Regions from separate parts of the Kineococcus mangrovi genome, predicted to be linked through region 2. Evidence: riboswitches for the same ligand, from Rfam matches in the RefSeq annotation. Region 2 holds a riboswitch; the other holds the start of a gene.
The links. Region 2 has a riboswitch for S-adenosylmethionine ahead of AB2L28_RS07870 (acyl-CoA dehydrogenase family protein). Riboswitches for the same ligand answer to the same signal wherever they lie in the genome.
Positions count from the first base shown of each region.

Region 1: linked by a shared signal. The riboswitch ahead of AB2L28_RS06145 (MetQ/NlpA family ABC transporter substrate-binding protein) and the one ahead of AB2L28_RS07870 (acyl-CoA dehydrogenase family protein) in region 2 are both predicted to bind S-adenosylmethionine.

Region 1 covers NZ_JBGGTQ010000003.1:4,719-10,242, reverse strand. The annotation lists gene AB2L28_RS06165 (purine-cytosine permease family protein) at 1-1,328, shown strand, start outside; gene AB2L28_RS06160 (OsmC family protein) at 1,339-1,842, opposite strand; gene AB2L28_RS06155 (DUF7711 family protein) at 1,900-2,526, shown strand; gene AB2L28_RS06150 (DUF1737 domain-containing protein) at 2,523-2,705, shown strand; SAM riboswitch class IV at 2,747-2,857, shown strand; gene AB2L28_RS06145 (MetQ/NlpA family ABC transporter substrate-binding protein) at 2,925-3,875, shown strand; gene AB2L28_RS06140 (methionine ABC transporter ATP-binding protein) at 3,872-4,900, shown strand; gene AB2L28_RS06135 (methionine ABC transporter permease) at 4,903-5,524, shown strand, end outside.
Region 2 covers NZ_JBGGTQ010000003.1:411,419-416,942, forward strand. The annotation lists gene mshB (N-acetyl-1-D-myo-inositol-2-amino-2-deoxy-alpha-D-glucopyranoside deacetylase) at 1-493, shown strand, start outside; gene AB2L28_RS07865 (AAA family ATPase) at 661-2,643, shown strand; SAM riboswitch class IV at 2,860-2,971, shown strand; gene AB2L28_RS07870 (acyl-CoA dehydrogenase family protein) at 3,036-4,313, shown strand; gene AB2L28_RS07875 (GNAT family N-acetyltransferase) at 4,324-5,340, opposite strand; gene fdxA (ferredoxin) at 5,440-5,524, shown strand, end outside.

The DNA.
Region 1 (5,524 bases), 410 kb from region 2:
CCGCGAACGTGTCGGTGCTGGCCGTCAGCTACGGGTCCTTCGTCCTCGGCTTCGGCATCTCGTTCTGGCAGGCGACCGGGGTCTCGGTGGCCGGGGTGTTCCTGTCCTACGTCGTCGTCGGCCTCGTCGCCATCGCCGGCAAGCGCGGGTCGGCGCCCACGATGACGTTGTCCCGCGCGGCCTTCGGCGTCCACGGCAACCGGCTGCCCTCGCTCGTGTCGTGGTTGCTGACGCTGGGGTGGGAGACGTCGCTGGCCGCCGTCGCCGTCCTCGCGACCGCGACGGTGCTGGACCGCCTCGGCGCCGGCGGCGGGACGGGCACCAAGCTCGTCGCGCTCGTCGTCGTGGTCGGGCTCGTCGTGCTCGCCGGGACGCTCGGCTTCCGCGTCATCATGCGGGTGCAGCGCTGGATCACCGTCGTCACCGCGGTGCTGACGGTGGCGTACATCGTCTTCGCCGCCGGGTCCATCGACCTCGGCACCGTGCTCGCCCTGCCCGCCGGGGACACCGCCGCCGTCGTCGGCGCCTTCACGATGGTCATGACCGGGTTCGGGCTCGGCTGGGCCAACGCCGCGGCCGACTACTCCCGGTACCTGCCGCGGGACGCCTCCAGCGGAGGCGTCGTGCTCTGGACGACGCTCGGGTCCTCCCTGGGCCCGGCCGTGCTCCTCGTCTTCGGCGCGCTCGTCGTCGGCTCGCAGCCCGGCCTGAGCGAGACCGTCGCCCAGGACCCCGTCGGGGCGCTCACGGGGATCCTGCCGACCTGGTTCCTCGTCCCGTTCGCCGTCGTCGCGGTCCTCGGCCTCGTCGGCGGCGCGGTCATGGACATCTACTCCTCCGGCCTGGCGCTGCTGAACGTCGGGCTGCGCGTGCCGCGGCCGGTCGCCGTCCTGCTCGACGGCGCGCTCATGGTCGCCGGCGCCGTCTACATCGCCTTCTTCTCCGCCGACTTCCTCATCCCGTTCCAGGGGTTCCTCATCACCCTGGGCGTGCCGATCGCGGCGTGGGCGGGGATCTTCCTCGCCGACCTCGCGACGCGGAGCGCCGGTTACGCCGAGGACGAGCTGCTGGACCCCCGCGGCCGGTACGGCGCCGTGCGGCCCCTCGCGCTGGGGACGATGGTCGTCGCGACGGTCGTGGGCTGGGGCCTGGTCACCAACGGCGGCGCGAGCTGGCTGACGTGGCAGGGCTACCTGCTCGGGCCGATCGGCGGCCGCGACGGCGAGTGGGCCTACGCCAACATCGGCGTCCTGCTGGCCCTGGTCCTCGGGTTCGCCGTCGTCGCCGTGTTCGGGCGGGGCGAGGTGCGGCGGCAGGAGCGCCGCTGACGCGCACCCGTCAGGCGCGCTGGACGGTGACCTTCGGCGGGGTCTGCAGCGTCTGGGCGATGACGCAGTAGCGCTCGGCCAGGGTGATCATCTTCTGCTCGGTCGCCTCGTCGGCGTCGGAGGTGAAGTCGAAGGTGATGGTCACGTCGGTGATCCCGACGGGCACCTCCCTGGCCACGCCGAGGGTGCCGCGGGCGTCCCAGTGGGCCTCGGCGGTCACGGACGCGTTCCGCAGCTCCACGCCCATCGCCGTCGCGACGCTGCGCAGCGTCACCCCGGCGCACGCGGCGACGGCCTCGCAGAGCATGTCGGCCGAGCAGGCCTCGGTGCCGTCACCCCCGGCGGCGGGGTGCAGACCCGCGCGGGTCGTCCCGGCGAACCCGTCGACGGAGACGCCGATGGACTGCCCGTCCAGCACGGCGACGGCCTTGGCCGGCACCAGCGCCTTGGCCGGATCCTCCCGGTAGGAGTCCTTCAACGGCTTCTGCAGGGCCCTCAGTTCGGTCGAATCCACCGGCGAAGCTTAGGCCCGGGGGCGGGCGGGCCCGCAACCTCGACCACACTGGGTCCGGTGAAGTGGACGACCGCCCTGCGCACCCTCGAGGACGTCGCCGAGCGCTGCGCGCACGTGCACCGCCAGCCCGCCGGGATCGTGACGCTCCGGGTCACCGAGGCGTGGGTGCACGGCCCCCTGCTCGGCCCCCGCCGCGAGGAGCTGCCGGACGCCGACGCCGTGCGGGTCGCGCTCGTGACGAGCGCGGCCGAGGAGGACTGCGCGGCCGGCACCCGGCCGCCCGTGGCCGGGCACTGGCTCGCGGCGTCGGGGCTGGGGACGAAACCGGTCGTCCTGCGGTTCCGGTCCGCGCAGGCCCCCGTGTGGAACCACGTCGTCGACCGCCCGGTGCGGTTCTGGACGGCCGAGGAGGGTCCGGACCACGACGTCCTCGTGCAGCTGCGCGCGGGCGACGGGGAGTCGCTGCGCCCGCCGGCCCCCTCCCCCGCCGAGCTCGTCGAGCGCCTGGAGCGCGAACTGCGGGTGAGCCGCGGGGCGTTGCGCCGCACCGCGACCGAGTACGACGAGAAGCGCTGGGCACCGGGGTCGCCGAAGAAGCGGGGCGACGCCCTCGCCGACGCGGCCCTGGGGCTGCTCGCGGTCGAGGACGCGCTGGAGCGGGCCCGGGCTACCCTGCCCGGGTGAGCGAGGAGAAGCTGAGCTACCGCCTGCTGACCGGCCCCGACGACCGCTCGTTCTGCGAGAAGGTCAGCGCCGCCCTCGCCGACGGGTACGTCCTGTTCGGCGGCCCCTCGCTCACCACGACCGACGGGCGGACGGTCGCCGCGCAGGCCGTCGTGCTCCCCCACGTGCACCGGTCCTGAGGGCGGCCGGCCACCGCACCACCGGTGCTAGGGTTCCCCCAGGTCATGAGTGACAGCGACAAGCCCTGGCTCGCTGTCCGGCAACCCTCCTCCGCGGTGGGGTGCCCCAGGTGAGGACCTGGCCGGACGACCCCGTCCGGCAAGCGCGGATCAACGGACGCCGTCGATCACGGAGTGCTGCGAGCCGCGCGCCCGCCGAACGACTCCCGGAGTGATCGCGTGTCCAACGCCCCCGTCCTGCCCGACAAGCCCAAGCGCCGCGGCCTCCTCGTCGGCGTCATCGCCGCGATCGCCGTCGTGATCGTCGTGGTCGTCGCCGTCGTCCTGAGCACCCGGGACGACACCGCCACCACCGCGGCGAGCGGCGGCGGTGAGGCGCAGACCGTCACGATCGGTGTCGCGGACAAGTCGCTGCCGTACTGGAGCACCTACACCGAGCTCGCGAAGTCGAAGCTGAACGTCGACGTCGAGCTCGTCAACTTCTCCGACTACACCCTGCCGAACCCGGCGCTGGAGCAGGGCGAGCTGGATCTCAACCAGTTCCAGCACATCCAGTACCTGGCGAACTACAACGTCGAGGCCGGTGACGACCTGCAACCCATCGGGGCCACCGCCGTCTACCCGCTGCCGCTGTACTCCCTCACCGCGAAGTCCGCCTCGGAACTGCCCGCCGACGCGAAGGTCGCGATCCCCAACGACGCCATCAACGAGGCCCGTGGCCTGCTCGTGCTGCAGGAGGCCGGTCTGGTGACGCTGAAGGACGGCGGCACGGCGTTCTCCACGACGAACGACATCGAGTCCGGCAAGGTCGAGGTCGTCCCCGTGTCCGCGGACCAGACCGCGAGCGCGCTGCAGAGCGGTTCGGTCGCCGCCGCGATCGTCAACAACAACTACGCCACGGCCGCGAAGCTGCCGACCGACGACATCATCGTCCAGGACGACGCGAAGTCGGCCGCCGCGGCGCCGTACGTCAACATCTTCACGGCCCGCAAGGCCGACGCCACGAACGAGACGTACCTGCAGCTGGCCCAGCTGTGGCACGACCCGGCCGTGCAGGAGGTGTTCCTGCAGGACAACCCGACCGCGATCGTCGAGGACACCCCGGCCGCCGACCTGCAGGCGGAACTGACCGAGGTCGAGGCCGACGCGAAGGCCGCCAAGGGCAAGTGAGCGCGCTCATCTCGCTGACGGACGTCAGCAAGACCTTCGACCGTCGTGGCGGCAAGACCGTCACGGCGGTCGACGGCGTCTCCCTCGAGGTCGCCGAGGGCGAGGTCCTCGCCGTCATCGGGTACTCGGGAGCGGGCAAGTCCACCCTGGTCCGGCTCATCAACGCGCTGGAGAGACCCACGTCGGGCAGCGTCCGCGTCGCCGGGCAGGACCTCACGAGGTTGTCCGAGGGGGAACTGCGCGCGGCCCGGTCCCGCATCGGGATGATCTTCCAGCAGTTCAACCTGTTCCGGTCCCGGACCGTCGCCGGGAACGTCGGCTACCCGTTGAAGGTCGCGGGGGTCGCGAAGGACGAGCGCGACCGGCGCACCGCCGAACTCCTCGACTTCGTGGGGTTGCTCGACCGCGCCCACGCCTACCCCGAGCAGTTGTCGGGCGGGCAGAAGCAGCGCGTCGGGATCGCCCGCGCGCTGGCGACGAACCCGCCGCTGCTGCTGTGCGACGAGGCGACGAGCGCGCTGGACCCCGAGACGACGACCGAGGTGCTCTCGCTGCTGCGCCGGGTGAACACCGAACTCGGCGTCACCATCGTCGTCATCACCCACGAGATGGAGGCCGTGCGGCAGATCGCCGACCGCGTCGTCGTGATGGAACAGGGCCGGGTCGTCGAGGTCGGGGACGTCTACGACGTCTTCTCGGACCCGAAGACCCCTGCGGCGCAGCGTTTCGTGCGCAGCGCCACGCACGACCGCCCGTCGGCGGACACGCTGGCGCGCCTGCGCACCCACCACCCCGGCCGGCTCGTGAGCGTCCGCATCACCGACGAACCGGGACTTCAGCAACGGATCGACGCCGTCTTCCGGGACCACGGGACCACCGCCGAACTGGTGTACGGCGGGGTCTCGGAGGTCCGCGAGCGGCGGGCCGGTTCCCTCACCTACGAACTGACCGGTACCCCCGATGCGGTCGACGCGGCCTCGGCCGCGCTGCGGTCCGCCGGGGTCCACGTGGTCGAGGAGGTCTGACCGTGGACTTCAGCGGGTTCGTCGACACCCTCGGCGTGTTCAGGACCGCGATCTGGCAGACGCTGTTCATGGCGGTCGTCTCGCTCGTCGCCTCCGGCGTCATCGGGCTCGTCCTCGGGACGGCGCTGTACGCGACGCGGCCGGGCAACCTGTTCGGCAACCGGTTCGTCTTCGGGCTCATCGGGTTCGTCGTGAACCTGGTGCGCCCCATCCCGTTCATCATCTTCCTCGCCGCGATCACCCCGCTGCAGATCGCGGCCGTCGGGACGACGATCGGCACGACGGCGGTGACGTTCGCGATCTCGTTGGCCGCGGCGTTCGCGGTGGCCCGCATCGTCGAGCAGAGCCTGGTGAACGTCGACCCGGGCGTCGTCGAGGCGGCCCGCGCCGTGGGGGCCTCGCGGCTGTCGATCCTCGTCGGCGTCGTCATCCCCGAGGGCCTCGGCCCGCTCATCCTGGGCTACACGTTCATCTTCATCGGCATCGTCGACATGACGGCGCAGGCCGGTCTCGTCGGCGGCGGTGGGCTGGGCGACTACGCCATCACGTACGGCAAGCAGCGCTACGACTACGGGATCATCTACGTCGCCGTCGCGGCGATCGTCGTCATCGTGCAGGTGGGGC
Region 2 (5,524 bases):
TTACGAACCCGGCGGCGGGTACGGGCACCCCGACCACGTCCGGGTCCACGAGGCCACCGCGCGCGCCCTGGTGCTCGCCGCCGGTGACCAGCAGGACGAGGCGGTCCCGTGGCAGGTGGCCAAGGTCTACGAGATCGTCCAGCCGGAGTCGGCCGTCCGGGTGGCGCTGCGCTCCCTGGCCCGGACCGGTGCCGCGGGGGCCGGGGACCCCGAGGGGACGCTGCCGAGCGTCGTCGTGCCCGACGGGGAGGTCACCACGACGGTCGACGGGACGGGTCAGCTGCCCGCCAAGCTCGCCGCCCTGCGGGCCCACGCCACCCAGGTCGAGCTCGACCTCGACGCCGAGGTGCCCGTCATGCGCCTGTCCAACGGTGTGCCGCAACCGGTCTGGCCCGCCGAGCACTTCCGCCTGCGGCACGGGGTGGCCTCGGGCCCGTTCGACCCCGAGGGCCGGGAGACCGACCTCTTCGCCGGCGTGGCACCCGCCGGGTAGCGCACGCGCACGCCCGGGCCGGGTGATCGACCCGACACGCTCCGTTGCTCCGGGCGGGTGAACGCGATCGTCCGAACGCGTCACGGTGGGTGGTCGGGTGTGAGCGGGCGGGGTTGGCTGGGCCCACGTCCGGAACCCGCCGGGCGGGACCCGAGGAGGAGCGGCCCGTGGCCCACGTCTTGCGCGCCCCCCACGCCCCGCGCACGCCCGCGCCCGGGCGACCCGACCGTCCCGGCGCGCCCCGCGCCGGTCGCGACAGCGCCGACGTCGGGCGGCTGCGCGAGCGCAACCGCCGGCGCCGCACGCAGACGCTGCTGCTGGTCGTGCTCGCGGTGCTGCTCGTCCTCGACGTCCGCCTCGCCACCGGCGGGTCCCTCGTCCCGTCGCTGCCGGCGGTCGACCCGATCTACGTCATGGTGGGCCTCTTCTTCGCCGTGATGATCGCGCTGCTGCTCGGGCAGACCCTCGTCTCCGGCCGTTCCCCGCACGTCGTCTACCGGCCCGAGCAGATCGACGTCTCCCTCGACGACGTCAAGGGCCTGGACCCGGTGAAAGAGGACGTCGAGCGCAGCCTGGACCTGTTCCTCGGCTCGCGGACGTTCCGCAGCCGCATGGGCGGGCGCCCGCGCCGCGGGCTGCTCTTCGAGGGCTCGCCCGGCACGGGCAAGACGCACATGGCCAAGGCCATGGCGCGCGAGGCCGGCGTCCCGTTCCTGTTCGTCTCCGCGACCAGCTTCCAGTCCATGTGGTACGGCGCGACGGCCCGCAAGCTGCGCTCCTACTTCAAGGCCCTGCGCAAGGCCGCCCGCCGCGAGGGCGGGGCCATCGGGTTCATCGAGGAGATCGACGCGATCGCCGGAGCCCGCGGCGGCATGAGCGCGACGACCTCCGCCGCGACCTCCGCCCACTCGAGCGTCGTCGGCTGCGGCGGCCTGACGAACCTGCCGATGTCCGGGACCGGGACCGGGACGACGACCGGGCACGCTGCGCTGCGGACCGAGCGCCTCGCCTCCAGCGAGGGCGCCAGCGGTGTCGTCAACGAGCTGCTCGTGCAGATGCAGTCCTTCGACGAGCCCACCGCGACCGAACGGCTGCAGGGCTGGTTCGTCGACGCGGCCAACCGGTTCCTGCCGGCCCACCGCCGCCTCCGGCGCCCCGTCGGCGAGCCCGTCGAGGTCCTCCTCATCGCCGCGACCAACCGCGCCGACGCCCTGGACCCGGCGCTGCTGCGGCCCGGCCGCTTCGACCGCCGGATGAGCTTCGGCCTGCCCGACAAGACCGGCCGCCGCCAGCTCGTCGACCACTTCCTGGCCCGCAAGGCCCACGAGGCGCCCCTGGACGAGACCGAGCGGCGCGACGCGCTGGCCGGCATCACCAACGGCTACTCGCCGGTGATGATCGAGAACCTGCTCGACGAGGCCCTGGTCAACGCCGTCCGCCGCGGCGGCGACGGGATGAACTGGGCCGACCTCGAGCACGCCCGCCTCGTCACCGAGGTCGGTCTCGGCCAGCCGGTCGCCTACACCGACCACGAGGCGCGCCTCATCGCGACCCACGAGGCCGGGCACGCCGCCGTCGCGTGGCTCGTCGCCCCGCAGCGGCGCCTGGAGATCCTCACGATCGTCAAGCGCGCCGGCGCCCTGGGCCTGCTCGCCCACGGCGACGCCGAGGACGTCTACACCCGCTCGCGCACCGAGCTCGCCGGCATGATCGGGATCGCGTTCGGCGGCCAGGTGGCCGAGGAGCTGTTCTTCGGCGACGTCTCCACCGGCCCGGCCGGGGACCTGCAGTCGGCGACGTCGGTCGCCGCGCAGATGGTCGGGTCCGCCGGCATGGCGGGCACGCTCGTCTCCTTCGCCGCCGTCCAGCAGGGCGCCTTCGCCGACGGCAACCTCGTCGCCCGCGTCCTGGGCGACTCCGAGGGCCGCCGCCTCGTGGAGAACCTGCTGAGCGAGCAGAAGGAGGCCGTCCGCGAGCTCCTGGGCCGCCACCGCCACCTCGTCGAGGCGTTGCGGGACGCGCTGCTGGAGCGCCACGAGCTCATCGGCCACGAGATCACCGACGTGCTCGAGGCCGCGCAGGCCGAGCACGCGTCAGCTCCCCCGCAGCGGGTCGTCGACCTGCGCGACCCCGCCGACCGGCGGGTCTGAGGCTCGTCGCGACCGGGACGCAGGAGGGGAGTCCCGGTCGCGGCGCAGGACCTCGCGACGGCACCGGAGCCGGGGGCCGGCTCCGGGGGGCGGCCGTCGCGAGCGGGGCGCGGGAGCGGGGCACCCCGGGGGGCCGGGTGCACCGCTCCCGTTCGGCCGTGCGCTGGACGGGGCACCGCCTTGAACCCGAGCGCGCGGTCTGCTTTGCTGCTGCCAGGTCATGAGCGCCAGCGCGAAGCCCCGGCTCGCTGGCCGGCAACCCTCCTCGTCGTGGGGTGCCCCGGGTGACGACCTGACCCTGGTGCTCCGGCCCGGGTAAGGACGAACGGTCCTCGCACCGGCCGGTCCTCCCGCCCGGACGCCGCCGCGTCCGCGACCGAGGAGACCTCGCAGTGACCAGTGACACGCTGACCGCCCCCACCCCCTCCACCGCCCCGTCCGCCGCCGAGCGCTTCGCCCCGCTCTTCGCCCGCTGCGCCGAGGGTGTCGTCGCCCGCGAGCAGGACCACGAGCTGCCCCGCGCGCAGGTGCGCGAGCTGCTCGAGGCCGGGTTCGGCCGGCTGCGCCTGCCCGTGGCCGAGGGCGGGGAGGGCCTGGACCTCGTCGAGTTCGCCGACCTCCTGGTCGACCTCGCGGCCGCGGACTCGGCGCTGCCGCAGGTGTTCCGCGGGCACATCGCCTGGGTGGAGCAGGTGCTGACCCTGCCGCCGGGGGAGCACCGCTCCCGCTGGGTCGAGCGCATCGTCGCCGGTGAGCTCGTCGGCAACGCCTGGAGCGAGGTCGGGGACGGTGTCACCGGTGAGCAGCAGACCGTCGTCACCACGCGGGACGGACGCACCAGCGTCAGCGGCCGCAAGTACTACACGACCGGCACGATCTTCGCGGACTGGACCGACGCCACCGCCCGTCGTGCGCTCCCGGACGGGGGCTTCGAGGTCGTCACCGCGCTCGTCCCGGTCCACGGGGCCGGCGCCAGCGTGTCCGACGACTGGGACGGTTTTGGCCAGCGGCTGACGGGCACCGGCACGCTCGTCCTCGACGACGTGGAGGTCGACCCCGCCGACGTCGCCCCCTTCACCGACCGGTTCCGCTACCAGACGGCGCTGTACCAGCTCGTGCTGCTCGCCGTGCAGGCCGGCATCGCCGCGGCCGTCGAGCGCGACACGGGCGCGCAGGTGCGCGCCCGCACGCGCAGCTACACGCACGGCCTGACCCCGCTGGTGCGCGACGACGCGCAGGTGCTGTCGGTCGTCGGGGAGATCTCCTCCACCGCCTTCACCGCGCGCGCCCTCGTGCGGGCCGCGGCGCAGGCCGTCCAGGCCGCCGCGGACACCGCGCACCTGCCCGGCACGGACGCCGACCGCGAGGCCAACGTGCTGGCCGAGATCCGGACGGCCCAGGCCCAGGTCGTGCTCTCGGAGTCCGTGCCGCGGGCGGCGACCCTGCTGTTCAACACGCTCGGCGCCTCCGGCACCTCGCGGGGCCGGGACCTGGACCGGCACTGGCGCAACGCGCGCACGGTCGCCTCGCACAACCCGGTGATCTACAAGCAGCGGATCGTGGGGGACTTCTCGGTCAACGGGACCGAGCCGCCCTTCGTCTGGGACATCGGCACCCACGCCTCGGTCGACCCGGCCGCGGTGCGGGCCCAGGAGGCGCCCGGCCGGTAGCCCGCGGCGCTCAGCGCGGCGGCGCGACCCGGTAGTGGTACGCGTGGTGGACGGTGAACCCGACGCCCGCGTACAGCGCCCGCGCGGCCGCGTTGTCGCCCTGCACCTGCAGGTACGTCGACGCGGCGCCGCGCGAGCGGGCCCAGTCCGCGACCTCGGCCAGCACCCGCCGGGCGAGGCCGCGGCGCCGGTGCGAGGGCAGCGTCTCCACGGCCGTCACGCCGGCCCAGCCGGGGGACAGGGACCCGCGCGCGATCGCCACCGTCGTCCCGCCGTCCACCTGGTCGTCCACCACCCGGACGAACACCTGCTCGTCGGCCGAGACGAGGACCCGGCGACCGGCCGGCGGCACGGTGGGCAGCCCCTGGTAGTGGTACCGCGCCAGCCACGCGTCGTCCGGCTCGGCGGCCGTCTCGACGCGCAGGCCGCCGGGCAGCGGGACCTCCGCGGCGCCGGGCAGGTCGTCGGTCGCGGCGGTCAGCACGACCGTCGGCGTCCGGACGGTCCACCCGGTGGCGGCCAGCAGGTCGACGAGCGCGGTGCCCTCGCCCAGCCCGCCGTCGGGGTGGGCGACGGCGAGCAGCGGCTGCAGCCCGCGGGTGGTGTGGAAGTCCACCACGGCGGCGACCGCCTCGCGCAGCGGGACCCCCGGGTCGCCCAGGGCCAGGGCGGAGTTCGCCCGGCCGGTGAACCCCTCGCTCGCGCGCAGCCGCCAGCCGCCGAGGTCGACGCGCTCCAGCGGCCGCCAGTGCTCGGCCATGACGCGTTCGAGGTCGTCGGTGCCGATCGCGGTGTGCGGCGGGCCCTTGCGGGCCGGGGGCGGCGGGACGGGCTTGGCGGCCAGGACGTCCGCGCGGGCCACGACGACCTCCCCGCGGCGCGTGGCGATGCGCAGCGACCGCTCGTCGGCGGCCAGCAGGTCCCCGAGGGCGTCGGTGGCCGACCCGTCGGGCAGCCGGTGGCGCACGACGACGCGCCCGCCGACGGTCAGCGGGCGGACGAGCGCTTCGGGCGTGGGGTCGGTCACTGCTCTCCCGGGGGTGGTGCGTGTGCGGTGTGCCGCAGGCGTCGGCGATACTACGGAGGGCGTCCCGGCCGCCCGCCCGCCGGAGGAGGAGGACATCCCGTGACCTACGTCATCGCGCAACCCTGCGTCGACGTCAAGGACAAGGCCTGCATCGAAGAGTGCCCCGTGGACTGCATCTACGAGG